3 regions of the Streptosporangium sp. NPDC006930 genome follow, and region 3 is predicted to be linked to each of the others. Evidence: riboswitches for the same ligand, from Rfam matches in the RefSeq annotation. Region 3 holds a riboswitch; each other region holds the start of a gene.
What was found. Region 3 has a riboswitch for cyclic di-AMP ahead of ABZ664_RS25565 (hypothetical protein). Riboswitches for the same ligand answer to the same signal wherever they lie in the genome.

Region 1 (9,421 bases), on a different contig from region 3:
CCGATCATCCAGGCCCAGCGCACCGCGACCATGCGCACGTTGCAGGCGTTCGTCCAGGCCAGGCGCGCGAGCGTCGAGAACCCCGCACAGCGGCTGGTACTCGACTCGATGATCTTCCAGGCCGAGGCCGAGCAACGCTGGCTCGACCACTGCGAGGCCGTGCTCACGGCCTCGCCTCGGCCGCGAAGGCCCGCGGCCGCGGAAAACCCGGACGCATAGGTCCCGGACGCATAGGTCCCGGACACGGAAGTTCCGGATGCGAGATCCCCGTGCGGGTGACCTCCCGACGCGTGATCCCCAGACACAGGAGACGGACAGTTGACATCCTTACCACGACCACGGCCAGGGACCCGCGCGCCGGGGGTGCCCAGATGACCTTCGAACCGGTCGTCCGGCTCGCGGACGTGACCCGCACGCACGGCGACGGGCCACAGCGCGTGACGGCGCTGCGCGGGGTGAGCCTCGACGTCGGCGCCGGAGAGCTCGTCGCGGTGATGGGCCCCTCGGGATCAGGTAAGTCCACCCTGCTCAACCTCGCCGGGGGCCTCGACCTGCCCACCTCGGGCTCCGTGGTCGTGGAGGGCACGCCGCTGGCGAGCCTGCGGGCCGGGGAACTGGCCGGGCTCCGGCGCAGGCACGTCGGTTACGTCTTCCAGGACCTCAACCTGATCCCGTCGCTCACCGCGCTGGAGAACGTGACCCTCCCGCGCGAGCTGGACGGGATCGCCTTCGGGAACGCCCGCCGCGAGGCGATGGAGGTGCTCACCGAGGTCGGTCTGGGCGAGATCGCCGACCGTTTCCCCGAAGAGATCTCCGGCGGCCAGCGTCAGCGGGTCGCCATCGCCCGCGCGCTGGTGGGGGAGCGGCGGCTGATCCTGGCCGACGAGCCCACCGGCGCGCTCGACACCCCGACCGGCGACGACATCCTCCAGCTCCTGCGCACCCGCTGCGACGCGGGAGCCGCCGCGCTGCTCGTCACCCACGAACCCCGCTACGCCGCCTGGGCCGACCGGGTGGTCTTCCTGCGCGACGGCGAGATCGCCGACTCCACCGTCACCCCCCTGGAGAGCGCCCGATGAGCGAGCGAACGGACGCGCGGGACACGTGTGCGGATCTCCGGCCACCGTACGGTGAAGCGGCCCTCCGGTCACCGGGTGGGGCGGTCGCATGAGCGCCCTGCTCGCCGCGCTGCGCATCTCCCGCAGGGACATCCGGCGCGCCAGGGGGCGCAGCGCCCTGATCATGGTCATGATCGGCCTGCCGGTCCTCGTCATCACGGGCCTCCTGGCCTTTCTCGAGACCTCGAACATCAACCCCCGCGAGGGCCTCACCGCGAACATCGGCGCCGCCGACGCCCGGATCACGGTGAGCGGAGTCCGGGGAAAGGTGGAACAGGACGTCGAAGGTCGGATATGGGTGGGTTCTGGCCAGCCCCCTCACACCGCGACGCGGCCCTGGACACAGGGGGAGGTGGCGAAACTCCTGGAGCCAGGCACCCGGCTCCTCCCGTTGAACGAGGGCAGCGTCGACTACCTGAGCAGTGATGGCCGTGACCACGTCTCCGTGCTGGAGACGGACCTGCGGGACCCCATGACGACGGGCATGTACCACCTGCTCCGGGGCCGCTTCCCGGCCTCCGCCCAGGAGATCGCGGTGACTCCGGAGATCCTGGAGAGGGGAGCCCGCCTCGACGCCCCGCTGCAGGTCACGCGGGACAGGAAGGCGATGAGGGTCGTCGGCGTCGTCGAGCACCCGCACCGGACCCGCGGGGCGAAGATCGTCGGACTCCCCGGCACCCTGCTCTTCGCCGGCCACGGCCTTCGCGGCACCGGCTGGCTGGCCGACGCGCCGCAGCCGGTCACCTGGGCCACCGTCCAGCGGCTGAACGCGGCCGGGCTGCTGGCCGGGTCCCGCGCCGTCATCGAGGATCCGCCCGACCGCGTCTGGCTCTTCACCCCTGACTCCTACCAGGTGGACAGGACCGTGGCGATCGGGCTGGCCGCGGTCATGATCGTGCTGGAGGTGGTGCTGCTCGCAGGCCCCGCCTTCGCGGTCGGCCTGCGCCGCCGCCGCAGGGAACTCGCACTGATCACCGCGCAGGGCGGCTCTCCGGCCCACCTGCGCCTCATCGTCCTGGCCGACGGCGTCGTCCTCGGCGGCGGGGCCGCGCTCGCGGGACTGATCCTGGGCCTGGGCCTGGTCGCGCTCTCGGCCGCGCTGGGGGCGGGCAGGCTGGTCGGCGCGGTCGGCCCGTTGGAGATCCCTTGGATTCCGGTCGTGGCCGTCGCCCTGCTCGGGGCGGGCAGCGGGCTCATCGCGGCCCTGATCCCCGCGGTGCAGGCGGCCAGGCAGGACGCGGCGGCGGTGATCGGCGGGCGCCGGAGCGCGGTGCGCGACCGGGTGGGCCGCCCGGTGCTCGGCCTGGTCCTGGTCGCCGCGGGGGTCGCGGCGACCGTCTTCGCCGTCAGGTACGACGTCATCTGGGTCCTCGCCGCCGCGGTCCTGTCGCAGCTGGGACTGGTCGCGCTGACGCCGAGGTTGGTCAAGGGGGCCGCGAGCCTGGTCGCGCGGCTTTCGCTGCCCTTACGCCTGGCCGCACGCGACGCCGCCCGCCACCGCGTTCGCACCGCGTCCGCGGTCGCGGCGGTCATGACCGCCACGGCCACGGTCGTCGTGGCCGGCATCGCGACCACCAGTTCCTTCGCCCAGCGCCGGGACGCCTTCCAGGTGATCGCCCCAGCAGGAACCACGAGGATCGACGGCGAGGGACTCGACGCCGACCGCTGGAGTGCGCTGAGGGCCGCCGTCGAGCGGACGCTGCCCGGTGTGCCGCTCATCGAGGCCGCCAAGCTCAGGAACGCCGAAGGGGAGAACGTCGAGATGGCGATCCAGCGAGCCGACGAGTACGGTCCGCAGTACTCCGTCGCGGGTCTTCCGATCGGGGACGAGCGGCTGCTCACCCTCGTGCAGGGGCGGCGGGACCCGGCGGCGGCGGCCGCGTTCGCCTCGGGCAAGGCCGTGGTGTTCGACCCCGGGATGGTACGGAACGGAAAGATCACCCTGATCCTGGAAGGGAGGAGAGGGGAAGCCGATCCTGTTGAGATCGCGGTTCCCGCCGTCCTGGCCCGTCCCGCCGACCCCGGGTACGGTGTGGCGGTGCTGCCGCTCTCCGTCGCGGAGAACGCCGGGCTGAGAGCCGAACCGCGCGTCCTGTACATCGACCCGGCTGCGCACAGGCTCACCGCCAAGCAGGTGGCGACGCTGGAGTGGGATCTTGTGACGGCGGTCCCCAAAGCCGAGTTCTACGTCGAGGTCACGAGCGGATTCCAGGACGACAACACCTCCTGGCTGGTGCTGCTCCTGGGGGCGGCGCTCGTCCTGGTGCTCGGTGGCACTTTCGTCGCCACCGGGCTCGCCGCGGCCGACATGCGGCCCGACCTCGCGACGATGGCCGCGGTCGGGGCGCCGCCGGGCACGCACCGGCTGGTCGTCGCCGGGCAGGCCGGATTCATCGCCGGGCTCGGTGTCCTGGTCGGCACGGTGGCCGGTTGTGTGACGGGGATCGCCGCCACCTGGCCCCTCACGGTTGGGGCACCCGGGACCGTCCTCATCCGGTCCGGCGAGCTCTCGTCCTTCTCACCGATGTCGCCGACGGTCGAGATCCCCTGGCTCCTCCTCGCGGCCGTGGTGGTCGGCCTGCCGGTGCTGGCCGCCCTGGTGGCGGGGGCGTTCACCCGGCCGAAGGTGACCCTGACCCGCAGAACCGGCTAGCCCCACGTGCCGCCGTCCGAACCGGAGATGCCCCGGCCCCGTCGGATCGGATACGGCTTCTGACCCGCAATGATGCGGCACATGCGGAAAACCGGGCTAGCGGCCGTGACGTCTCGTGGCGGACGAGGAGGCGCCTTCTCGCGCCACCTCGTCCGCGGCCGTTCTCCGGGACCGCCTTTCCAGCACGTCACCACCGTGGGACGCGCCGTGGTGACCGGTCAGTCGGTGACGTCGGCGCAGACCACGTGGGCGCCCAGCTCGACCATCCGCTGCTCGCTGCGCGCGTCGGCGACCCTGGCCATCAGGATCGGCGCCTCGCTCGCGGCGAGCTGGGGCAGCCTGGCGCGCACCCCGCGGTGGATGTCCCTGACCACGTCCTCGGCCGCCGACATGTGGACCTTCACGTGCAGCATGATCCCCGGGGCGCCCGAGGAGGTGCCGGCCTCGGAGATCCACACGTGGTGGACGAGCGGGTAGTCGACGAGCAGGTGCGAGATCGCGGCACGCAGCGCGGGCAGGATCGGGTGGTCGCACCGGCGGTATCCCGGGTCCACCATCTGCATCGGGCCCGACAGGTGGGGCCGAGGCGCCGGGATCCACGGCTGGGAGGGCGCCGCCGGCACCGGCGTTCTCTGCGGGCGCGCGGGCGCGGGACGCGAGACCGTGGCCATCGCCCCGGTCGCGTACGCCGTCGGCGCCGCGCTCGACAGCGCGGGCGTGGGGCCGCTGCGCGTCGAGAGCAGGTATCGCTGGAGGTCCTCGATCGGCACGGCCGCGGCCGCCGGACCCGCCGCGTCGATCACGATCTCCCGCACGCCGGTGACGCGCTGGATGTCGAGGATGGTGTCGGCGTCGCACGCCGACAGCGAGTGGCTGCCGCGGTGCCGCGCGTAGGTGTCCGCCGAGGTGTATCCGAGCAGGACACGATCACCGGCCTGGGTCGTGCCGAGCACGACGGATCGGTCGGGTCGCACGGCAACCAGGAGTCCCCATTCGGCCAGCGCCGCAAGCAGCCGGTGCGGGTCGCCGTGCTGCGCGAGCACGTTGCCGAGAGCGGGGTTCCCGATGCTCATATGAGGAACGATAGGTAGTGGACCACGGCTTATCAGGGTAATCGCGAAGTTTTCTTGGGATCAATACCAACTTGAGTTTTGGTGCATGAGATCTGTCAAGGACGGGTAATCGCCTCGTGGGTCGCGAGGTCCCCTCACGTCCCACGAGTCGCCGGAGCCTTTCCGAGGGGTTCTCCGTCGGCGCGAGGCGTCTCGGATCGCGGGACACTCGTGAACGCGTTCACAAGCGCCGATAGACTACGTGAGGTCCGTGCACCCCTCACCGTCTAGTAAGGATCCAGCCTGTGAACAAGCCCGTAGTACTGGTCGCTGAGGAACTTTCCGAGGCTGGTCTCGCGGTTCTGGGCGCGGACTTCGAAGTCCGCCACACCGACGGCGCCGACCGCGCCCAGTTCCTGCCCGCCCTCGCCGACGTGGACGCGCTCATCGTGCGCAGCGCCACGCAGGTCGACGCCGAGGCGATCGCCAACGCTCCCAGGCTCCGCGTCGTCGCCCGCGCGGGCGTCGGCCTGGACAACGTCGATGTGGAGGCCGCCACCAAGGCCGGTGTCATGGTCGTCAACGCGCCCACCTCCAACATCACCAGCGCCGCCGAGCACACCGTCGCCCTCATCCTCGCCTCCGCCCGTAACGTCGCCCAGGCGCACTCCGCGCTCAAGGGCGGCGAGTGGAAGCGCTCGAAGTACACCGGGGTGGAGCTCGACGAGAAGGTCGTCGCGATCCTCGGCCTCGGCAAGATCGGCCAGCTGGTCGCGCAGCGCCTCCAGCCGTTCGGTGTCGAGCTGATCGCCTACGACCCCTACCTGCAGCCGGCCCGCGCCGCGCAGATGGGCGTCCGGCTGGTCTCGCTCGAGGAGGCTCTGAGCGAGGCCGACTTCATCACGGTGCACCTGCCCAAGTCCAAGGAGACCATCGGTCTCATCGGCGACAGGGAGCTCCACGCGGTCAAGCCGAACGTGCGCCTCATCAACGTCGCCCGGGGCGGCATCATCGACGAGAACGCCCTCTACTCCGCGATCAAGGAGGGCCGCGTCGCCGGCGCCGGCATCGACGTGTTCCCCAAGGAGCCGGTTACCGACAGCCCGCTCTTCGAGCTCGACCAGGTCGTCGTCACCCCGCACCTGGGCGCCTCCACCCACGAGGCCCAGGAGAAGGCGGGCACCCAGGTCGCGCGCAGCGTGAAGCTCGCCCTCGCCGGGGAGTTCGTGCCGGACGCGGTCAACGTCCAGGGCGGTGCCGTCGCCGAGGACGTCAAGCCGGGTCTGCCGCTCGCCGAGAAGCTCGGCCGGGTGTTCACCGCACTCGCGGGCGAGGTCGCCACCAAGCTCGACGTCGAGGTACGCGGCGAGATCGCCTCCCACGACGTCCGCGTGCTGGAGCTGGCAGCGCTCAAGGGCGTCTTCACCGACGTGGTCGAGGACTCGGTCACCTACGTCAACGCCCCGCTGCTGGCCAAGGACCGGGGCGTGTCGGTCGAGCTGGTTACCAGCTCCGAGAGCCCCGACTGGCGCAACGTCGTGACGGTCCGCGGCGTTCTCGCCGACGGCCGCACGGTCTCGGTCTCCGGCACCCTGTCCGGGCCGAGGCAGATCACGAAGATCGTCGAGGTCAACGGCTACCAGATGGAGATCGAGCCGACCGACCACCTCTCGTTCTTCACCTACACCGACCGTCCCGGCATCGTGGGCGTGGTCGGCCGCATTCTCGGCGACCACTCGATCAACATCGCCTCGATGCAGGTGGCCCGTGACGCCAAGGGCGGCAAGGCGCTGATCGCCCTCACCGTCGACACCGCGATCCCGGCCGAGGTGATCGACCAGATCAGCGCGGAGATCGGCGCCGACAGCGGTCGCTCGGCCGACCTGGCCGACTAGCCCCGTTTCCCGCGCGTGCCGCGTCGTCGCGGTTTGATCCAGGACGACATGCGATCACCCCGGACCGATCGGGGAGCGCGTGCGGGAAACGCGACGGTGGTCCACCGGTGTGGCCGCCGCCCCGATGACCGGGGCGGCGGCCACACCTCGTCTCAGTATGTGAGAAGTGTGTACGCCGGACGAGACGGTGTTTCCGTGAGCAGGTAACCTGGAATCAAATGCGCCAGGTTCTCGTAATTCTTACCTGCCGCGGCGAGGCCTGACAGGGGCAGGCCGGCGACTCGCCGCGGTGTCGTGGCGCTTGCCGGCTCCAAGCCCCCGTCACCGGTCCGTGATCCGGGCCCTCGACATCAGGCCTGGTCGGAGTCCCGACCGGAGACTTGACCACCTTCCTTGCTCGCGTGCGACCGAGACGAGATTCGCCATGTACGACATGTATCCCTGGAACCGTCCCGAGGAGACAGAGGACGAGGCCATCGACGCGCTCCAGACCGCTCTGGACCGCAGGGACAACGGTGGTGCCCCCACCCGCTGAGCCCGTTCTCGCCGTCACCGGGGTCTCCACGGCCTCCCGGCGGCGATCCTCCGGCGTGTCTCATCCGCCGGGCACGATTTCGGTCGCGAGCTCGACCCGCTTGGCCAGCTGGACCCCCTGCGGGTCGGGGCGGACCGCGCCGGAGAAGGCGGCGCGGCGCCAGGAGCTGAGCTTCTCCTCCTTGACGACGTCGCCGCTCCGCGGGGCGTGAACCATGTAGCCGGGCTTTGTGATCATGCCGACATGGCCGAGGCCGCTGAAGAAGACCAGGTCACCGGGCCTGAGATTCTTCCAGGCGATCTTCTTGGAGAAGGCGGCGTACTGGTCGTTGGTGACGCGGGGGAGCTTGATCCCGGCGGCGCCGTAGGCGCGGAGCATCAGGCCGGAGCAGTCGAAGCCGCCGTTGCCGGTGCCGCCCCAGACGTAGGGCGTTCCGCGCTTGGACATGGCCCACTTCACGGCCTTCTGCCAGGCGGGCCTGACAGCCATGGCCTTCAGCGTTTCCTTCAGCGTGGGGGTTTTGAGCGCCGCGGGCCCGGGGGCGGGGGGCGGGGAGGCGGCCAGGGCGGCGGTCGAGGTCGCGCACACCGCGGCGCCGGTGAGGATCAGGGAGGCGGAGATGGACAGGATGCGGGGGAGAACTGTGCCGGACAGGATGATTCCTTCCATAAGGCCGGCCGGGTGAGCTGTCGGGCTCGGGCGTGGAGGTCGCCCTACGGCGCGAGAACGCGCTGATTCGCCCCAAGGGATCCACCTGATGACGACCGGGAACGCGCTCCGGGGGAGGAGCGGCGTTCTCGGGATGCGGTAGATCCCGTAAAAAAGTGGTTCCCCGGCTCCGTGTGGGCTCGGTCAGGGGGTGGCCCGTACGGATTAGGCAGTGATGTGAATGGGAGGACAATAACGAAACCTCCCGAAACGGTCAATGCATAGCAAAAAAGGATAAAACGATCAGAGAGCTCGCCATGTGGACACGTCCGCAGAGTGAGACCGGTGTTCGATCACCGAGACGGGCCGGTAAGGTGCCTGCATGGATTCGCGTAACATTCGCCTGGCGGTCATCCCCGGGGACGGGATCGGAGTCGAGGTCGTCGCCGAAGGGCTGAAGGTCCTCGAAGCGGTCGGCACGAAGGTGGAGACCACCACCTACGACCTCGGTGCCAAGCGCTACCACGAAACCGGCGAGACCCTGCCGGACCCGGTCCTCGACGAACTGCGCGGATACGACGCGATCCTGCTCGGCGCGGTCGGCGACCCCAGCGTGCCCCCGGGCATCCTGGAGCGCGACCTGCTGCTCAAGCTCCGCTTCCAGCTCGACCACTACGTGAACCTGCGCCCGGTCAAGCTCTTCCCCGGCGTCGAGACGCCGCTGGGCAGGTCCGGCCCCGAGGACATCGACATGATCGTCGTCCGCGAGGGCACCGAGGGCCCGTACGCCGGAGCGGGTGGCGTGATGCGTAGGGGCACGCCGCACGAGATCGCCACCCAGGAGTCGCTGAACACCGCCTACGGCGTCGAGCGCGTCGTGCGTTACGCCTTCGACAAGGCGCTCGGCCGCCCCCGCAGGAAGCTGACGCTGGTCCACAAGACCAATGTGCTCACCTATGCCGGCGACCTCTGGGCCCGCACCTTCGACCGCGTCGGCCTGGAATATCCCGAGGTCCAGACCGACTACTGCCACGTCGACGCGGCCTCGATGTTCTTCGTCAGCCAGCCGGAGCGCTTCGACGTGATCGTCACCGACAACCTCTTCGGCGACATCCTCACTGACATCGGCGCGGCGATCGCCGGTGGCATCGGCCTGGCGGCGAGCGGCAACGTCAACCCCGACCGCACCGCGCCGAGCATGTTCGAGCCGGTTCACGGCAGCGCCCCCGACATCGCGGGCCAGGGCAAGGCCGACCCGACCGCCACGATCCTGTCGGTCGCCATGCTCCTCGACCACCTCGGCATGGCCGCCGAGGCCGCCAGGGTCGAGCAGGCCGTCGCCGACGACCTGGTCGACCGGGCTGCCGGACGGGCCGGCCGGACCACCCGCGAGATCGGCGACGACATCACCGCCCGAGTAGCCGGCTGAGGAAGCCGCCTCCCTCGACCCCGACGCGCCTGGCGGCTCACCTGAGCCGCCAGGCGCGTTTTTTGTTTCTCCAGCACTGCCGGTTTTCGGC
Region 2 (9,421 bases), on a different contig from region 3:
CAGGTCTGCATGAAGACCAGGAGCGTGAGCACCGCCATACCCGGCCGGAGCGCCGGGAGGATGACGTTGAGATAGATGCGCATGGTGGAGGCGCCGTCGACACGGGCCGCCTCGACCAGTTCGTCCGGCACCGCCTGGGTGGCGTACTGGGTCATCATGAAGACCCCGAAGCCGTTGACCAGGAAGGGCAGGATCACCGCCTTCAGCTGACCGGTCCAGCCGAGCGTGACCATGAGCTCGTACAGCGGCACGACGCCCATCTGCTGGAGCGGGACCATCATCGTCACCAGGATCAGGCCCAGCAGGATCTTGCTGCCCTTGAAGCGCAGTTTCGCGAAGGCGAAGCCGGCGAGGGTGGAGATCAGCACGACCGAGACCGTCACGGTGACCGAGACGATGGCCGAGTTGATCAGGCCGGTCATGAAGTAGGCGTCCTCGGTGGACAGCAGTCGCGCGATGTTCTCACCGAGGTGGCCGCCGGGGAACAGCGGCGGGGGTACGTCGATGGCCTCCTCGTTGGTCCGGGTGGCCATGATGAACATGTAGTAGATGGGGAACGCCGACAGCACGAGGGCGAAGGCCAGGACGACCTTCGTCATCGGGCCCGCGTCCCAGATGCGGTTTCGCGCGGCCGACTGGCCCGAGGGGCGTCGGGAGTGCTGCGCGGGGGGCCGCCGGAGCTGGGTGGCCGTCACTTGGAACCCCCGATACGGCGGGTGAAGGAGTAGTTGATGAGTGTCCCGATGAGGATCAGTGCGAACAGCAGCCACGAGGCCGCGGCGGCGTAGCCGAAGTCGAAGTCGCGGAACGCCTCCTTGACGATGAACATCGCCACGGTCTGGTACTGGCCGGTGGCGCCGCCGCTCATCGTCGGGTTGCCGTCGAACATGACCGGCTCGGTGAACAGCGTCAGGCCGCCGATGGTGGAGATGAAGACGACGAAGATGATCGTCGGACGGAGCATCGGGATGGTGATCTGCCAGAACTGCCGCCTGGGCGTGGCACCGTCGATGGCGGCGGCCTCGTAGAGGTCCTTGGGGATGGTCTGCATGGCGGCGAGCAGGATGATCGAGTTGTAGCCGGTCCAGCGCCAGTCGATCATCGTGGAGATCGCGATCCACGCGGACCACTTCTCGTTCTGCCAGTTGATCGCGTCGACCCCGAAGAAGCTCAGGAACCAGTTGATCATGCCGTAGTCGCGCCCGTAGAGCTGGGTGAAGACGACGGCGACGGCGACGACGGAGGTGATCAGCGGCAGCAGTACGCCGAGGCGGAAGAAGAGCCGTCCTCGGATGCGCTTGTTGAGCGCGTTGGCCAGCAGGAGGGCCAGGACGAGCTGCGGGATCGTCGACATGACGAACATGCCGAGGGTGTTGATCACCGCGTTCCAGAAGGCCTCGTCGGTGATCAGCTCGATGTAGTTGTCGAGGCCGACGAGGGTCTTGTCTCCGGCGAGCTCCCAGTCGTGCAGGGAGACCCAGAGGGTGTAGCCGAGGGGGAAGACGCCGAAGATCGCGAAAAGCAGGAAGTACGGGGATACGAGGAAGTAGGGGGTCGCCCGGAGGTCGAAGCGGGACCACCCACCGCCCTGCTTCGGTCCGCGGCGCCCGCCGGACCGGCGAGGGCTGGGCCGTGGCGGCGCGGCCGGGGAGTCGACGTGCAGTGTCATCGGTCAGAGCCTTTCAGCGGGGGCAGGCGACCGGCCCGGCTGCGGGATCGCCGCAGCCGGGCCGATGCGGGTCGGTACGGGGATCAGCCCGCTGCCTTGACGCCGGCCTCAAGGAACTTGGTCCAGGCCTGGTCGTAGGGGACCGAGCCCTGGTCCATGCCCTCAAGCACCTTCTCCACCGCGGTCTTGACCTGGGCGTGCTTCTCGCCGAGGAACACGGGCAGCAGGTCCTTGACCGAGGCGCCGAAGATCTGACCGGTCGGCGCGTCGTTGAAGAACGGGTTCTTCAGGTCGGCGACCGCCGGGTCCTGCTGGGCGGGGATGGAGCTCGGGAAGGCCGCGGCCTCCTGGAAGGCCATGACGTGGCCCTCCTTGCCGGTGAGGTAGTTCAGGACCTCGGCGGCCTCCTTGGGGTGCTTGCTCTGCTTGGGAATCGCGAGGTAGGAGCCACCCCAGTTGCCCGCGCCGCCGGGCACGGACGCGACGTCCCACTTGCCCTTGTTGTCGTCACCGGCCGCACCGGAGACCACGCCGAGCATCCAGGCCGGGCAGCCCATGGTCGCGAAGGCGCCCTTCTTGATCGCGGCGTTCCACGGCGGGGTGAACGAGGCCAGCTTGGCGGTCAGGCCCGCCTCGCTGAAGTCCTTCACCGTGTCGAAGGAGGTCTTGATGGCCGGGTTGCTCTCGATGATGAGCTGGTTGCTCTTGTCGAAGTAGGCGACGTTGCCGTTCTTCGGCGCCTCCTGCGACAGGATCACGTTGTAGAGCGTGTTCGGGCCGTCGAGGAACTTGGGGTCGGTCTTGCCGGGGTTGGCGGCCTTGAACTTCTCGCCGATCGCCTTGAAGGCGTTCCAGTCCGGCCAGAGCTTGCCGACCTCCTCGCGGTCGGTGGGCAGGCCCGCCTTCTCGAACAGGTCCTTGCGGTAGCACATGGTCATGCCACCGATGTCGGTGCCCAGCGCGAAGAGCTTGTTGTCGGCGTTGATGCCGTTGTCCCACTTCGCTGCGGGGAAGTCGGCCTTACGGCTGTCCAGCCCGTACTCGGCAAGGTCGGTGAAGAACTGCGGGCGGGCCTTCATGAGACCCATCGCGCCCTCGTCCAGGGCGATGATGTCGGCCGCGCCACTGTTGGCCTGCAGGCGCTGGAGCAGCTGCGGAAGATAGACGTCCTCGAAACGGTCGGTCAGGTTCTGGTACTTGACCTGGATGTTCGGGTTCGCCGCGTTCCACGTCTCCACGGCCTTGTCGTAGCCGAAGTTCTCACCGCCGCCGAAGGTGTGCACGGTGATGGTTACCGGCTCGGCCGGGGCGGAGGAACCGCCCTCCGCGGCGGGTGCCGCCGGCTCGCTGGAGCTGCATGACGTGATGGCCAGGGCGGTGGCCGCCATGACCGCGACGGCGGCGAGCTTGCCGTGTCGCTTGTTGTTCAACATTCCGGACCCCTCTCAGGTGGTCGCCCGAATTTCATTGGGAGGCGACATCGCGGACCGGTCCCCGACAAACGCGGTCGTCGCGACGAGATCGTTCCTCAATGTGCTTTTGGGAGCGCTCCCACGAAGAGTGGACGATAGGCAACCAGGACGTCAATATGCCGAAACTCAACCGTTACATCCGGTCGCTTTAGGTGGGACTTTTGGTATGAAAAATGTACATACCTCCCACAAGGGTGATTGGGAGCGCTCCCACCTCACGGGCATACCAGTTGGGGCATTTCGTGGTCGCGCGGGGCTCGCGGGAAGAGCGGAGGGGGCAAGATGGAACGCCGTCAGGGGCACCGCTCGTTCGAGCGGTGCCCCTGGAAGCGTGAGGGCCGCACGCGTTCACCGGCGAGGGGGCCGGGCGGCGGCCAGGGGTCGGCTGGGAGTCAGTCCGAGTAGACCGGGTAGCCGTAACCGACGATCTGGGAGACGGGCCTGACACGCTCCTCGACGACACCGTTGCCGGTGTTACCCTCGATCGTGGTGATCGTGCCGTTCCCGTTGTCCTTCTTCACGAAACCGACGTGGTCGATGCCCTCGATGCTCTTGCCGCCGGCCCAGTCGAAGTAGACGACGGCGCCGGGGGTGGGGGTGGTGCCCCAGTGTCCGTTGTTCTTGAACCACTTGGCGTGGGTGACGGTGTAGGCGTCCCAGCCCATCGTGGGGCGGATGCCGGCCGTCTCGCCGACCCAGGAGACGAACATCGCGCACCAGGGGGCGTTGGCGTACTCGTACACGCTCTTGCCGCCGTCGCGGGCCATGGTCTCCATGGCGCGGGGGCTCGACATGTACCAGGAGTGGAACTTGGTTCCGCCGCCCCGGGAGTTCTCGCGGACGCCGATCTGCTTGGAGGCGATGTCAAGGACCTGGGCGGCCGAGACCTTGGGGAGGCCTTCGGCCACGACCTGCAGGGGGGTCTTCGCGGCACTGGTGCCCTGCGCGCGGGTGTCGGCGGGCGGTGCGTTCACGACACTGTGACTGTCGGCCAGGGCCGCGCCGGTGGTGCCGGTCGCCAGAACGGCGCAGGCGCCCAGGATGGCGCAGGCGGCGCGGGGGGTGGAGGTGAGGCGATGCTTGGTCATGTGGGGGTTCGGCTCCTTGCTTCGCTTCCATACCGCCTACCGGGTTAGCTGACGGGTTCGGGCTGGGAAGTGCCCTACGACGCATGAGTGCGTTGATTCACCCCAGGAACGTGGTTCCCCGGTTCCGCAGACTTCGCGGATTCGGCGGCCGTGCTCACCGATGGCGGAGGGTTCCGCCGGGTGGAGCACGGTCGGGCAATGTGACGGCAATGCACAGACCTGTATAGACCTAGACAATTGCCATGAACAGGACGAACGTACGACAACAGGGCAGACGATTACAAGTAGGACACATTGCTCTGACTTGGTAATACGTCCCAAATGAGGGGGTACAGCAGGGGGCCGCCGGGCGGGGGAAAGGAAGTCGATCATGTCCCTCCGACGTCGGGCGCGTCTTCCCGCGGGGATGGGGAGGGTGTCCGGGATCCCCCGTGTTCACGGCGATTCGGGCTTACCGGGCCCGCCCGCGAAGCGTCGGCCGGGGCGTGCTATCGCGCGAGGAGGAAGGCCTCCATCGAAGATCTTGTGCTCGCCATATTTTCGAACAAATATTCGATAGTAAAAAGTATGCGGACGGTAGGGGTTCTCCCATGAAAGGGCCGGAGAGCGCACGCGGGATCCGTCGGCTCGCGACCATGCCCGGAGGTCCTCCCAACCTCCAGAGGGCTGCGGTTCGAGTTCGGGGCCGACGCCTCCCCGCCCGACGACCTGGTCGACGGACATCCGGTCGTATCCGACCTCGGACGGCGGCCACGGAAAGGCGGAGGCCGGAAAGATCATCTGCAGTCGCGCGTGGTCGGCTGTTCATCCGCAGTTCCCTGCTCCTTAAGGCCACCGGGTTAGGTTGTGCCAGTCGTGAACGGGTCATCGCCCGGCGTGGAGGACGGTCGAGACCACGCGCGGGAGCAGGATTCGGCCATCGCCTGGGTGGAATCCCCGCTGCAGATGCTCTGCGCGGTGGAGGCCCACCACGCCGGGCTGCTCGGCGTACGCAGCCATCTCGTCCCCCGGGCGAAACTCCGCCCGCTGGCCGTGACAGGCCGCGAACTCGGCCGCCTCACCCTGCCGAGAGGGCTTGAGCTCACCCCGGCACGCCCGGACATGCCCCGGCCTCGCCGGGGTGAGACCTGGGCGGTGGGTGACGCCTTCTCCGGCAAGGTCCAGTTCCGCTGGCTCACCGCGTCCCCCGGCCGGATCGTGATCGTCGACGACGGGCTCGCCACCATCAGGCTCCTGGAACTGCTCACCGGCAGAGCGGGAACGCCCCTGCTGAGGGCGAGGGGGAAGGCGGGAGGGCTCAGGACCGTCCTCGCCACGGCGGCCGGGCTCAGGCTGCGCGCCGCCGCCCGTGCGGGGCGGTTGTCGATCTTCACCGCGCTGCCGGTGCCCTCCGACCTGGCGAAGGCCGTACGTGCCAGGGGAGTCGAGCTGGTCACCCACGACTTCGCCTGGCTGCGATCCCAGCCGCTGCGAAGGCCCCGTCCCGCCGAGCGCACCGTCGTCCTCGGCACCTCGCTGGTCCGCAACGGCCTGATCCACCGCGAACGCTACTTCGGCTGGCTGGCCGGGCTCGGATCGGCCGAGCCGGTGGCCTACTTCCCGCACCGCCGCGAGGACCCCGGCGACCTGGCCCGGGTCGGGGAACAGCCGGGAATCACCGTCTACGACGGCGGGATCCCCGCCGAGATGACCCTGCGCGGCCTGGCCGCCGAGCAGCGGGTGCTGAGCCTGCCGTCCACCGCGGTCACCTCCCTGCGGGTCCTGCTCTCGGCCCGGGGAGTCGCCGTGGAGACGGTGGACGTTCCCGACGAGTGGTGGACGGCCGAGGCGGCGCCGTCACTGCGCTCCCACCTGTCGAGGTTCGCCCATCACGACACGGGCGTCACCGGGTCATGACCCGACGGCCGAGGCCGGGCGGGCTCGCCGCTCGCGCTACGCACACCGTGCCCGCACACGAAACCGGGGGATTCCCCGTCGGAGGTTCTCTTTGAAGGTCCTGGCCGTGGCCGACTCCGACTCCTACCTGAAGTGGGCGGCCTGCCTGCTGCGGGACCTGCCCGCGGGCTGTGAGTCGGAACTGGCGGTCGTCCGCACCCCCATCACTCCGTCGCCGGCGCAGATCCACGCCGCCGTGGCCGGTTCGGCGGCAGACCCGCCGGTGCTGTCGGCCCGCGCGCTGCGCCGGGCCGCCGAGCGATTCAGGCCCGACGTGGTGCTCGTCGCCTGTACGGGACCCGTGGTGGACGTGCTGACCGCAGACGTGCTGACCGGGCTGCGGTTCCGGCCGGTGTTCGTCTCGGGGCTGCCGGGCATCTCCGTCCCCGCCACCGAGAAGGCGTGGCTGTTTCGCAGTGGATGCGACCTGTTAGTGCTGCACAGCGGCCGGGAGATCGAGGAGTTCTCCGAGATCGGCGTCAGGCTGGGCGGGGGCGGCCAGATCGGGCTGGCCAGGTTGCCGTTCCTGCGCGGTGACGCGGAGATCGCCGCCACCGGGCCGCGCGACCGGGTGGTGTTCGCCACCCAGGCCAAGGTGCCCAAACGCAGGGAGGAGCGCGAACGCGTCCTGCTCGCCCTGGCCGAGCTGGCCGGAAGGCGGCCCGACCTGGACGTCGTCGTCAAGCTCCGGGCCCTGGACACCGAGCGTCAGACCCACAACGAGCGCTACCACTACCAGCGCCTGTGGCAGTCGCTCGCCGAGGAGGGCCGGGTGCGTGCCGGGGCCGTGCGCTTCGCGGTGGGACCCATGCACGAGCACCTGGCCCACGCGGCCGGCTTCGTCACCGTCAGTTCGACCGCCGCGCTGGAGGCGATCGCCCAGAAGGTACCGCTCCTGGTGCTGTCGGACTTCGGGGTCGGCGCCGAGATGATCAACCTGGTCTTCGAGGACAGCGGCCTGCTCGGCACCCTCGACGACCTCTCCGCCGGGCGCTTCCTGCACCCGGACGACGCCTGGTGCAAGGTCAACTACTTCCACCCCGGTGGCGAGAGCGACTGGGTGTCGCGGATGGTCTCCCTGGTCGGAAGGGCCCGCTCCGGGCGCCTCGTCCCGGCGAAGTCCCTGCTCGAAGGTCCCGAGTACGCCGCCGCCCGCCGCCGCGCCCGCATGCGCGTGGAGGTGCCGCCGAACATGCTGCGCGTCGGCTACCGCGCCAAGCGCCGGATGCGCCGCTATCTCAAGGGGTTCGGCCGGATCTAGAGCGCCGGTCGAACAAGGACCGGGTGATGTCCGGCCATCGGGTAAAACCACAGGTCGCAACGGATCGGCCTGGCCGCATCCGATGTCGATCAACGCTCTGCGCGGTTACCCGACCGGCTCTCTAGGGGAGCGCCTTCGACAGGCGGTCGCGGAGCCTGCCCAGCGGGCTCCGCTCCCTGGGGGCGGCGGCAGGGGGAGCGGTGATCAGATCCAGGGAGCCGAGGCGCCGGCGTTTGAAGTAGCGGGCGGGGCCGTGCGCCTCCAGGTAGGCGGCGGCGCTCTCGCGCAGCCCCGGATACACCTCGGCCCGCATGCAGTAGCCGACCGCGCTCACCAGGGCGGGAAGATCCACCGGCGGCGGTTCCTCCAGCGAGCCGTCCGCCGACAGGCGCGGCAGCAGGGCGTCGGCGATGGTGGCCGGGATCCGGTTGCTGTTCTCGTACGGGGTGAGACGATCCAGGACCGATTCGACGCCCGACGTCGCCACCGGGAGCCCGAAGTACCGGCTCGCGGTGATCAGGGCGGTGGAGAAGCAGCCGACCACGAGCTCGGGCCTCAGCGCGGCGAAGCACGACTCGGCGGGTACGGTCTCCGCCACCACGTCGAGCTCGACGCCCAGCTCGGCGGCCGTCTCGCGCAGTCGCTGGGCGTGCCTGCGCCCGGCGGCCGGGTGGGGCTTGAACAGCACGCTGCGAAACCCCCGGGCGACGAGGCCGCCCAGCATGTCGGCGTGCAGTCGCGCCTCCTCCTCGGGGGTGAGGATGCCGAGGGCGGACAGGTACTGCCCGAGAATCATCGCCCGCCCCGAACGCGCGTCCCCGGCCTCCCCGCCGACCTTCCCGATCACGTCGAGGAAGGCCCGGCCGGGAAGGGACTCGGCGGGAACCCCGTACTCCGACAGCAGCAACGGCGTGAGGCCGGGTACCAGGTCGAGGTGGAGCAGGCGCGTGATCCGCCCGGAGATCTCCAACGGCAGCGGGTCGCGGGTCGGGCCGTAGCTCATCAGGCCGTCGGAGTAGACCGTGATCGGACAGTCCCTGACCAGCCCTCCCAGGGTCCTGGCCGGGGGGACCGCGACGGACTCCAGGATCAGCTCGGCGGGACCGTCATCCAGGGACAGACGCGAGGCGACCATGCGGCTCAGCATCGGCACCTCGATGACGCGAGCCCTCCAGTCCGAGGGGTGCAGCGGGGCGATGATCTCGTTCCACGAGTGGAGTTCGTCGAAGTGCGGGCGCAGCGCGGCAAAACCGGCCGCCTCGTCCAGGGGCGGGGTGATCTCCGGGATGGCCGCGTTGTTGGACACCAGCAGGATCCGGCGCCCTTCGCGGGGACCGAAGCGGCCGTCGTCGATCGCCGTCGCCAGTGTCATCGCGCCGAACAGGGTCGAGGCGTAGAACAGCTGCGTCATCAGCCCTCCAGGAGTCTGCGCAGGACCTGGTCACGTTCTGGATCCAGGCGGATCTCGGCGAGCAGATCCGAGGGGAGGCGCCTCAGGGCCGCGGCGCCACGCTCCTCGAAGCGGGCGCGCAGCTCGGGGGAGAACCGCTCGCCCGTCTCCAGGTGGTGGGCGAGAAGCGCGAGGAACATCCGCGCCGCCTTGGGGGTGAACTCCTCCTCCAGGCCCGCGAAGACCAGGTCGAAGGCGTCGAAGAAGTGCAGCTGCCTCGCGTCGCCGATCTGGGTCAGCGAGCCCGCCACCATCCGCCGGTAGAACAGCCCGGCCAGCGACACCACCGCGAAAGAAGCCGCCTCACGGTGCAGCCGCCAGATCCACGGCCTGTCCTCGGCGGTGTGCAGGTGCCCTGGGAAGGTCAGCAGCTCGCCGAGGTCGCGGCGGTAGATCCCCGCCCACGCGTACGGGTAGTCGACCATGGTCTTCGACCCGGCGGGCAGGATGTGGTCGCGCGGCTTCACCACCACCTCCCGGGTGGCGAGCGGCGCCCGGTGGACCGTCCGTTTCCTGCCCTCCACCTGGACGTGGTCGACCCGGACG
Region 3 (9,421 bases):
GAGGCGGCCAGGGGGCTGATGAACGGCTTCCTGTACTCCAGGCCACTGCCGCCGCCGGTGCTCGCCGAGCGGATCAAGGGTGACCTGGGACGCGACATGATGAGCTACATGCCGCTCTCGCTGTACGAGGCCGTCGACAGAAACTTCGAGAGCGACCAGGTCAGGGTGCTGTTCAAATCCTTCCTGCACGCGATCTCCATCGAGAACGTTCCCGGCACCGGCGGCTTCCTCCCCCGGCTGCTGTCGCGTATCGCCAGGCTCGGGGTGCCGGTGGGAGGTGCGGCCAACGTCGCGAGCGCGCTGCGCGCCGTCATCGAGGAGCACGGCGGCACCGTGGTGACCGGCGCCCATGTCGAGCGGATCCTGGTCGACGACGGGCGGGCCACCGGGGTACGGCTCGCCACCGGCGACGTGCTCACCGCCCGCAGGTTCGTGGCCAGCGCGGTGGACGCCCCCCAGACCGTGCGGCTCGCCGGTCCGGAGAACTTCGGCGCGGAGATCACGGCCAAGGTCGAGGACTACAAGTGGGCCGCGCACAGCCTCGTCACCCTTCACCTCGCGCTCGACGAGGCGCCGCGCTACCGGGCCGCCGAGTTCGAGCCCGACGTGGACCGGGCCTTCCTCGTGGTGCTCGGCGCCGACGACAGCGAGCAGCTCGGCCGTACCTTCGACCAGATCCACCGGGGGGAGCTGCCCGAGCGGCTGGCCGGCAACGGCGCGTGCCCCTCGCTGTTCGATCCCTCGTACGCCCCCGCCGGCAAGCACGTGGCTTTCTGGTGGCCGTGGGCCCCGTACGACCTCGGCGGCGACCCGGCCAACTGGGACCTGCGGCGCGAGGAGGTCGGGGAGCGGCTGCTCGCCGAGTGGGCCGAATACGCCCCCAACCTCGCGGGGGGCGCCGTCCTGGGTAGACGGGTCTTCTCGCCACTCGATATCGAGCGGCACTGCGTCAACATGGTGCGCGGCAGTCATCACGTGGGGGCCTACGAGCCGTCCCAGCTGGGCGGCAACCGCCCGGTCCCCGAGATGGGCCAGTACCGCACCCCTGTCGACGGCCTCTACCTCTGCGGCGCCAGCAGTCACCCGGGCGGCTCGGTCTCCGCGGCCCCCGGATACAACGGCGCCAACGCCATCGCAGAAGACCTCGAACTGGAAACCTGGTGGACGCCGGTTCCCGCACCCCGGTGGAGCGAGTGAAGTCCCGTTTCGTCACAAAAAATCCAGCCACGCCAGGGTTCAGGATGGGCAGCCCCGCGTCCATGCACGAGCAGCTGTCCCTGCTCAACGCCGCCAGCAAACGCATCGGCAGCACACTGGACGTGTTCGAGACCGGCAGGGAGTTGATGGACGTCGCCGTGCCGCGCTTCGCGGACGCGGCGGGCATCCTCGTACAGGACCGGCTGGTGACCGAGGGAGAGTTTCCCCAGGAGACCACCGACGGCTCGGCGCTGGTGCGACGGATCGCGGTCGGCGTGGCCGACCCATCTCCCGGCGAGTACGCCAGGGCGTTTCCCGTGGACGAGGTCGCCGTCTACGAGGCCTGGACCCCCTACGCCCGGTGCATGGCGACCGGCAACCCGATCCTCTATCCGCGCCTGGGGCGCAGGACCGCCGAGGAGATCGGGCGGTTCTGGAAGCGTGACTCGGTGTCGAAGGTGCTGGAGGACAGCTCGTTCCTGGTGGTGCCGCTGAAGGCGCGTGGCCGGGTGCTGGGCTTCGTCATCTTCACCCGCAGACCCACCAGCCAGCCCTTCGACGAGCAGGACGTCAACCTGGCCGAGGAACTGGCGGCCAGGACCGGGGTCTGCCTCGACAACGCGCGCCTCTACAACCGCGAGCGCCGCACCGCGCTGACCCTGCAGAGCAGCCTGCTGCCCGTCGACCTCTCCCAGCCTCTGGGCCTGACGATCGCCTCCCGCTACCTGCCGGCCAGCGACCTGGTCGGGGTGGGCGGCGACTGGTACGACGTGATCCCGCTGCCCGGCTGCCGGGTCGCCCTCGTCGTCGGCGACGTGATGGGGCACGGCATCAGAGCGGCCGCCACCATGGGCCAGCTCCGCACGGCCGCGCGCACGCTGGCCAGCCTGGACCTGAGCCCGGCCGACGTGCTGTTCCGGCTCAACCTGATGAGCCAGGACCTGGACGCCAGCCAGATCGCCACGTGCGTGTACGCCACCTACGACCCTGTCACGCGGCGGTGCGCGATCGCCTGTGCGGGACACGTGCCGCCGATCCTGGTACAGCCCGGCGGCGAGACCGAACTGCTGGAGCTGCCGCCGGGGCTCCCCCTGGGCATCGGCAACGAGCCCGCCGAGATGCGGGAGTTCACGCTTCCCGGCGGGACCGTGCTCGCCTTCTACACCGACGGCCTGGTGGAGAGCCGCAACCGGGACATCGAGGAGGGCATCAACGCGTTGCGCGGCCTGCTCTCCGGTCCCGACCACGACCTGGAGGAGGTCTGCGACCTCACGATCAGGGCACAGCGGCCCGGACACGAGCGTGACGACATCGCCCTGCTGCTGGCCAGGGTGTCGGAGCTGACGGAGAAGGACTTCGCGGAGAAGTCACTGCCCTCCGACCCCCGCTCCGCCTCCCAGGCCCGCCGTTTCGTCCGGGCCACGCTCGACGACTGGGGACTGTCCTCGCTCAGTGACAACACCGAGCTCATGGTGAGCGAGCTGGTCGCCAACGCGGTCGAGCACGGCCGGGGCGAGGTCGAGCTGCGTCTGCTGCGCGGGCCCACGCTGGTCTGCGAGGTGTCCGACGGATCGGTGTCGGAGCCGGTCATGCGGGAGGCGTCCACCAGCAGCGACACCGGCCGCGGCCTGCACCTCATCAACTGGCTCGCCCACCGCTGGGGATCCCGTCTCACCCCGAAGGGCAAGATCGTCTGGATCGAGCAGAGGCTGCCCTAGGCGAGCCCTCAGCGGATCTCGTGGAGGGCGGTGGTGCCGCTGACCTCGTTGCCGACCGCCAGGAGCGGGCGGCGGGTGGGACTGTCGGAGGCGGGGATGAACAGCACGCCCTCGGGACCGACGTCCCCGGCGGTGCCGTCCTTGACCGAGCCGGTGAAGTCACGGGTGTTGACGTAGCCGGCCAGGCGCGGGGCGCGCGGGTCGCCCAGGTCGTAGGCGACGATCCCGCCGACCCGCTCCAGCCCGGCGAAGGCGTAGGTCCGGCCACGCACCTCACCGACCGTGATCCCCTCGGGCTCGGGGCCCTTGTTGTCGCTGCGGCTGTCGAAGGAGTCGTTCTCCTCGTTGTCGGCGTTGAAGGCGCCGGGCAGTTCCCCGGCGACGAGCCGCTCCAACTGGTCGCCGGAGTCCCAGACGAGCGCTCCCGAGGTGGACCTGACCGAAATCGAGCGGGCGCCGAACGCGTGCAGTTCGGTGTAGGCGCCGTTCGCGTCCCTGGGCGAGTCGGCGGCCACGTTCAGCCGGCCGAGCTCGGCGTCCTTCTTGAGGTTCTCCGCGTCGGGCAGCGCGAGGTTCAGCGACTTGACCCTGACCTCGTCGGCGTGGCAGCCCCACTCGCGCCCGTCGCCCTCGTTGGCGGTGACCAGGTAGGTCCGCCCACGGTCGCGGAAGTGCGCGATCGCGTCGGGCTGGTACACGCCCTTCACCGGCCGGGCTCTGATGTCGATCTTCCCGTCCTTGTCCGACGCGTCGAACCCGCTCTTCGACCAGTCCTTCAGCCCCAGCGGGACGACGTCGCGAACCACGACCCGGTTCAGGTCGACGATCGCGAGCGCGTTGTTCTCCTGAAGGGTCACATAAGCGGTGTCGCCGTCGACGGTGACGTACTCCGGCTCCAGATCCTGGGCCACGGTGGCGCCGGGGCCGGTGATCCGCACTCCCCTGGCCCGCAGCCGCTCGGCGTCGAAGTGATGCCCCCATGGCCGGATTCGGCGGTGACCGGAACCGCGGAAAGGGGCAGAAGGAGCAGGCCGGTGACCGCCGCGGTGGCTACCCGGGTGAAAGTCATGGTGCGCATGAGGTGAAGTTTCGCGAAATATCGTGACTTACTGCTGACGTCGATCTGACCGTGGAATGAAGCTCCCCGGTCAGGTGTGCACCCTACGGAATTCCTTGGGCACCTCGGGCATGCCGGTCATGTCCATTGACGCGATGACTACTGGCTGTTCAGGGGTTACGGTCAAGATGAGAGCCGGGAGGAAACCCGGGAGGGCATCGGGAGGGGCATGATGACCATCGACGTACCCGAGGCTTACCACCGCGCACTGGAGGACTTCGGCGCTCTTGTCCATCGGATCGGCCCCACGCAGTGGGAGAACCCGACCCCGTGCGTCGACTGGGACGTGCGTGCTCTCGTCAACCACGTGGTCGGCGAGAACCTGTGGGCCCCCGTGCTGCTGGCCGGGGGGACCTCCGCGGACGTCGGCGACGCCTTCGAGGGGGACCTGCTGGGCGACGATCCCATCAAGGCCTTCGACACCTCGGCCGTACCCGCCATCCAGGCGGCGACAGGCGTTCACGCCCCAGGCCGCCTCGTCCACCTGCCGTTCGGCGACGTGTCCGGCCGGGAGTACATCACCGAACTGTTCGCCGACGCGCTCATCCACACCTGGGACCTGGCCCGCGCCATCGGCGCCGACGAGCGTCTCGATCCCGAGTTGGTCGAGGCCTGCGCCACCTGGTTCAGCGACGCGGAGCCCGGCTACCGGCAGGCCGCGGCCACCGGGGAGCACCGGCAGCCTCCCTCAGACACCGACCCGCAGACCCTGCTGCTCGCCTCCTGGGGCCGCCGCGCCTGACCGCCGGAGCGCGTGCCGTCAGCCGGCCGCCGGCCGCCGGCCGTGGTTGGCCCTGCGCTTCTTGCGTGCCCTGGCCTTGCGTGCTCGTCTGCCCATGCCGACCACCCCTTCGCCGAGGTTCCTCCGGATCCGTACGGGACTCGATCTCACTCGCCCAGACCTTCACATTCCTCCTGGAACGCCCATGACACAAGGCCTGGACGGCGATCGGTCCGGCTCCGGTGGACCGTATTTCCCCGGCGTTTCCCCGGTCTTGACGTTCCCCACCCGTTGGACGGGACGCGTGACCGGGCTCCTCACCCGTCAGGCCGGACTCTAGGCTCCGTCACATGAGCGAGAAGCTGATGGCCCGCTGGCGATCCCTCGCCGGCGCGGGGGCCGACCCCCTCGGCCGCGAACTGATCACCCGGTACGACGAGCCGCACCGCAGGTATCACACGACCGCCCATCTGGAGGCGGTGCTCACCCATGTCGACGCCCTCGCCGACCACGCAGGGCACCCGGACCTCGTACGGATGGCGGCCTGGTTCCACGACGCCGTCTACGACCCGCGACGCGCGGACAACGAGGAGCGGAGCGCGAGGCTGGCCGAGCGCGCGCTGCCGGAGCTGGGGGTGCCCGCAGAGGATGTGGCGACGGTCGCCCGGCTGGTCAGGCTGACCGTCACGCACGCACCCGCGTCCGGCGACACGGACGGGGCCGTGCTGTCCGACGCGGACCTGGCGATCCTGGGCTCCTCCCCCGAGGTCTACGCCGCCTACGCGGCGGCCGTGCGCGAGGAGTACGGCTTCGTCCCCGACGACGCGTTCAGGGCGGGAAGGGCCGCCGTGCTGCGCTCGCTGCTCGATCTTCCGGTGATCTTCCATGTCGCCGACCTGGAGGGGGAGGCGAGGGCGAACATCACGGCGGAGCTTGATCGACTGTGAGCGGCCGACCATCACAATCCAACAACCTCCCCCACCTGGTCGTGGTATTTTGGTGGAATCTGGTGGATTAAGGGGAGTGAGTCAATGCTCGCCCAGCAGCGGCAGCAGGCGATCCTGGAAAGGGTGCGCGGCAGCGGCGGGGTCAGGGTCGCCGATCTCGTCCGGGAGCTCGGCGTGTCCGACATGACGATCCGGCGCGACCTTGAGGTGCTCTCCGAGCGCGGCCTGGTGGAGAAGGTCCACGGCGGCGCCACCGCCGCAGGGCCCGGCTCGACCGAAGAACCGGGCTTCGCCGCCAAGTCGGTGCGCCAGCAGGCGGAGAAGGAGACGATCGCCCGGCACGCCGCCCGGCTCGTCCGGCCGGCCACGGCCGTCGCGCTCTCCGCGGGCACCACGACCTGGACGCTCGCCCACCACCTCGTCGACGTGCCCGAGCTGACCGTGATCACCAACTCGATCCGGGTCGCCGACGTCTTCCACCGCTCCCTCAGGGCCGACCGCACGGTCGTGCTGACCGGCGGGGTCCGCACTCCCTCCGACGCCCTGGTCGGCCCGGTCGCGGTCTCGGCGATCCGCGGCCTCCACGTCGACACCCTCTTCCTCGGCGTGCACGGTATGAGCACCCGCGCCGGATTCACCACCCCCAACCTGCTCGAGGCCGAGACCAACCGCGAGCTGGTCGCCTCCGCGCACCGCCTGGTGGTGCTCGCCGACCACACCAAGTGGGGCACGGTCGGCATCAGCACGATCGCCGAGCTGGCCGAGGCCCACATCGTGGTCACCGACTCCGGCATGACCGAGGAGGCCCGCGAGGAGCTCGCCGCCTCGGTGGGCGAGATGATCATCACCGAACCCCAGCGGGAGAGCGAGATCGCCGGCCGATGAAGCGTACGATCACCCACCTGGCCGACGGCCGGGAGCTTTTCTACTTCGACCGGCGCGACGACGCCGACCGCACGGCACCCGACCGGCGCGACCTGCCGCCCCGCCCCGCCGCCTCCGAGCTGCGCTACGACCCGCTCACCGAGGAGTGGATCGCGGTGGCCGGGCACCGCCAGAGCCGCACCTTCCTGCCCCCCGCCAACGAGTGCCCGCTTTGCCCGTCGACCCCGGGCAATCTCACCGAGGTCCCCTCCTCCGACTACGAGGTGGTGGTCTTCGAGAACCGGTTCCCCTCGTTCTCCGCCCAGCCGGGCGACCACCGGCCGATCGGAGGGCTGAGCGAGGTCCGTCCGGGGGTCGGCAGGTGCGAGGTGGTCTGCTTCACCTCCGAGCACGACTCCGCGTTCTCGCGGCTCTCCCCCGAGCGGGTCGAACTGGTCATGGAGGCCTGGGTCGACCGTACGGCGGAGCTGTCGGCGACGCCCGGCGTGGAGCAGGTCTTCTGCTTCGAGAACCGGGGGGCGGAGATCGGCATCACCCTGGCCCACCCGCACGGCCAGATCTACGCGTACCCCTACGTGACCCCGCGCACCAGGCTCACCCTCGGGGCGGCCGAGCGCCACAGGGAGCGGACGGGCGGCAACCTGTTCGCCGACGTCCTGGCCGCGGAGCGTGAGGCCGAGATCCGGGTGGTGGGCTCGAACGAGCACTGGACGGCCTTCGTCCCCGCCGCGGCGCGCTGGCCCGTGGAGGTCCACCTCTACCCGCACCGCAGGGTCCCCGACCTGGTCGCGCTGGATGCCGGGGAACGCGCGGCGTTCGGCCCCCTCTACACCGACGTACTCCGCCGCCTCGACGGGATCTTCGGCGTGCCCATGCCGTACATCGCGGCCTGGCACCAGGCACCGGCCTCCACCGGCCGTGATCTGTCGTACGCGCACATGGAGCTGTTCAGCATCCGCCGCGCGCCGGACAAGCTGAAATACCTCGCCGGGTCGGAGTCGGCGATGGGCGCCTTCGTCAACGACGTGTCGCCCGAGGCGACAGCACATCTGCTGCGCTCTGTTGTCACGAACTGATTACCGCTTGGTCTCGTCTTGAGGTCGCATGACCTGCTGTTTACCACTACTATCCTTCCCACATCGGCTGTAAACGCTGATTTGCCTAATCCCGGGCACCTTGCCCGGGAGCCGGGGAACCACCGCACCTGGGGTGAAACCACTTCGGTGGAAGGGCTTCCTCCAGCCCGAACCCGTCAGCTAACCCGGTAGGCGTAAGGAGAGGAGAGTGCGTGGCGGCCCCGTCCCCCACGTTCCGTCGGCGTGCGTCTCTGGCCCTCTGCCTGAGCTCGATCGTCGTGTTCACCATCGGCGCCCCCACCGCCGGAAGCGCGGACCCCAAGCCCACCGAGGCCAAGCTCCGCGCCGAGCTGGCCAAGCTCGGCAAGCAGGTCGACAAGCTGATCGAGACCTACGCGGCCACCCGCGAGTCGCTCAAGATGGCGCAGAAGGCCGAGATCGTCGCCAAGCAGAACCTGGAAAAGGCCGAGAAGACCTACGTCGAGGCCAAGCGGGAGGTCGACTCCATCGTCCAGTTGCGCTACCAGAGCAGCGGCGGAGGGCTGCCCGCGCTGATGTTCTCCGGCGACATGGGCGCCGCCGCGGTGATGGAGCAGCTCACGGCCCAGCAGGCCGCCCACCTGGAGGGCTTCGTCAACAGCATCGAACGCAGGAAGAGGGCGGCCGAGACGGCCGCCAGGCTCACCGACGAGATCGGCGACGAGGCCAAGGAGGTGCAGGCGCAGCGCGAGAAGGCCGAGAAGCTGATCCGCGACATGAAGAACAAGCTCGACCGCCTCGCCCCCACCGGTTCCGGCCGTCGCGCCGACGGCAGCTGGGCGCCGCAGCTGCCCACCGGCCCCGACAACATCACCGACCGCACCCGGATCATGCGCAACGCCGTCATGAGGCGCTTCAACCTGCCGTACTCGGTCGGCTGCTACCGGGCCGTCAACGACGGCGGCGAGCATCCTCTGGGCCGTGCCTGCGACTTCATGATGAGCGCCGGTGGCGCGATGCCCACGGCCGCCAACCTCGCGCTCGGCGACGAGATCGCCGCCTGGGCCATCAAGAACAAGGCCAAACTCGGCGTGAAGTACGTGATCTGGCGCCAGCGCATCAACCACGGCTCCGGCTGGAGGTTCATGTCGAACCGAGGCGGCATCACGGCCAACCACTTCGACCATCCGCACATCTCGATGTACTGATCTTCGGGGCGGCGTCCGGTCTCGTGAGCGGCGGCTCACCCCTGGGCGCCCCCGTGGGCGAAGGCGGGCGCCGCACCCGTGGACGCGGGCTCGACGGCGTCCACGCCCGTGTGGAGGGGGGCGAGGTCGACGAATATGCGGTAGTCCGAGATCAGGCCGTCGTCGCGGGTGCGCCAGATCGATACGGCCACGACACTGACGTCCGTGCCGTCGAGCCGCCGGTAGGTCACCTCGGTCTCGGCGATGACGTCGGCGTCCACCTGCCAGTTCCGCACGATCCTGTGCCGCAGGCCTCCGATGGTGGAGAAGAACTCCCGCAACCCGGCGGCGATGGCCTCGCGTCCCGCCCTCGGCTCCGCGTTGCCGAACACCAACGTGGCGTCCTCGGCCAGCAACCGCACGAACTCGTCGGGGTCGAACGAGTCGACCGTCCGGAAAACGCGTCGCACCGCGTCGTCGCTCATGCCGATCCTTCCTCATACCGTCGGGATCACTGGTGGGGACGATACGGGGCGAGGGGCGGGGCACAACTATCGCCGGAGTAGGTGTCCCGTCGCCCGGAGGCGCGCCAAA

Region 1: it holds a riboswitch for cyclic di-AMP, as region 3 does, so the genes downstream of both, ABZ664_RS13370 (C40 family peptidase) here and ABZ664_RS25565 (hypothetical protein) in region 3, are expected to answer to the same signal.
Region 2: it holds a riboswitch for cyclic di-AMP, as region 3 does, so the genes downstream of both, ABZ664_RS09775 (CHAP domain-containing protein) here and ABZ664_RS25565 (hypothetical protein) in region 3, are expected to answer to the same signal.

Annotation. Positions count from the first base shown of each region.
Region 1 is NZ_JBEYID010000006.1:208,734-218,154, forward strand. Features, by position in the region: gene ABZ664_RS13345 (PadR family transcriptional regulator) at 1-219, shown strand, start outside; gene ABZ664_RS13350 (ABC transporter ATP-binding protein) at 372-1,079, shown strand; gene ABZ664_RS13355 (FtsX-like permease family protein) at 1,168-3,771, shown strand; gene ABZ664_RS13360 (hypothetical protein) at 3,990-4,844, opposite strand; gene serA (phosphoglycerate dehydrogenase) at 5,129-6,718, shown strand; gene ABZ664_RS13370 (C40 family peptidase) at 7,314-7,922, opposite strand; cyclic di-AMP (ydaO/yuaA leader) riboswitch at 7,910-8,143, opposite strand; gene ABZ664_RS13375 (3-isopropylmalate dehydrogenase) at 8,284-9,330, shown strand.
Region 2 is NZ_JBEYID010000004.1:245,429-254,849, forward strand. Features, by position in the region: gene ABZ664_RS09760 (carbohydrate ABC transporter permease) at 1-599, opposite strand, end outside; gene ABZ664_RS09765 (sugar ABC transporter permease) at 692-1,669, opposite strand; gene ABZ664_RS09770 (extracellular solute-binding protein) at 1,753-3,102, opposite strand; gene ABZ664_RS09775 (CHAP domain-containing protein) at 3,534-4,229, opposite strand; cyclic di-AMP (ydaO/yuaA leader) riboswitch at 4,248-4,386, opposite strand; gene ABZ664_RS09780 (hypothetical protein) at 5,085-6,125, shown strand; gene ABZ664_RS09785 (DUF6716 putative glycosyltransferase) at 6,217-7,425, shown strand; gene ABZ664_RS09790 (polysialyltransferase family glycosyltransferase) at 7,547-8,836, opposite strand; gene ABZ664_RS09795 (glycosyltransferase family 2 protein) at 8,836-9,421, opposite strand, start outside.
Region 3 is NZ_JBEYID010000015.1:189,988-199,408, reverse strand. Features, by position in the region: gene ABZ664_RS25605 (NAD(P)/FAD-dependent oxidoreductase) at 1-1,197, shown strand, start outside; gene ABZ664_RS25600 (SpoIIE family protein phosphatase) at 1,242-2,915, shown strand; gene ABZ664_RS25595 (choice-of-anchor I family protein) at 2,924-3,904, opposite strand; gene ABZ664_RS25590 (TIGR03086 family metal-binding protein) at 4,202-4,774, shown strand; gene ABZ664_RS25585 (hypothetical protein) at 4,793-4,924, opposite strand; gene ABZ664_RS25580 (metal-dependent phosphohydrolase) at 5,104-5,700, shown strand; gene ABZ664_RS25575 (DeoR/GlpR family DNA-binding transcription regulator) at 5,785-6,585, shown strand; gene galT (galactose-1-phosphate uridylyltransferase) at 6,582-7,661, shown strand; cyclic di-AMP (ydaO/yuaA leader) riboswitch at 7,734-7,870, shown strand; gene ABZ664_RS25565 (hypothetical protein) at 7,874-8,848, shown strand; gene ABZ664_RS25560 (nuclear transport factor 2 family protein) at 8,884-9,312, opposite strand.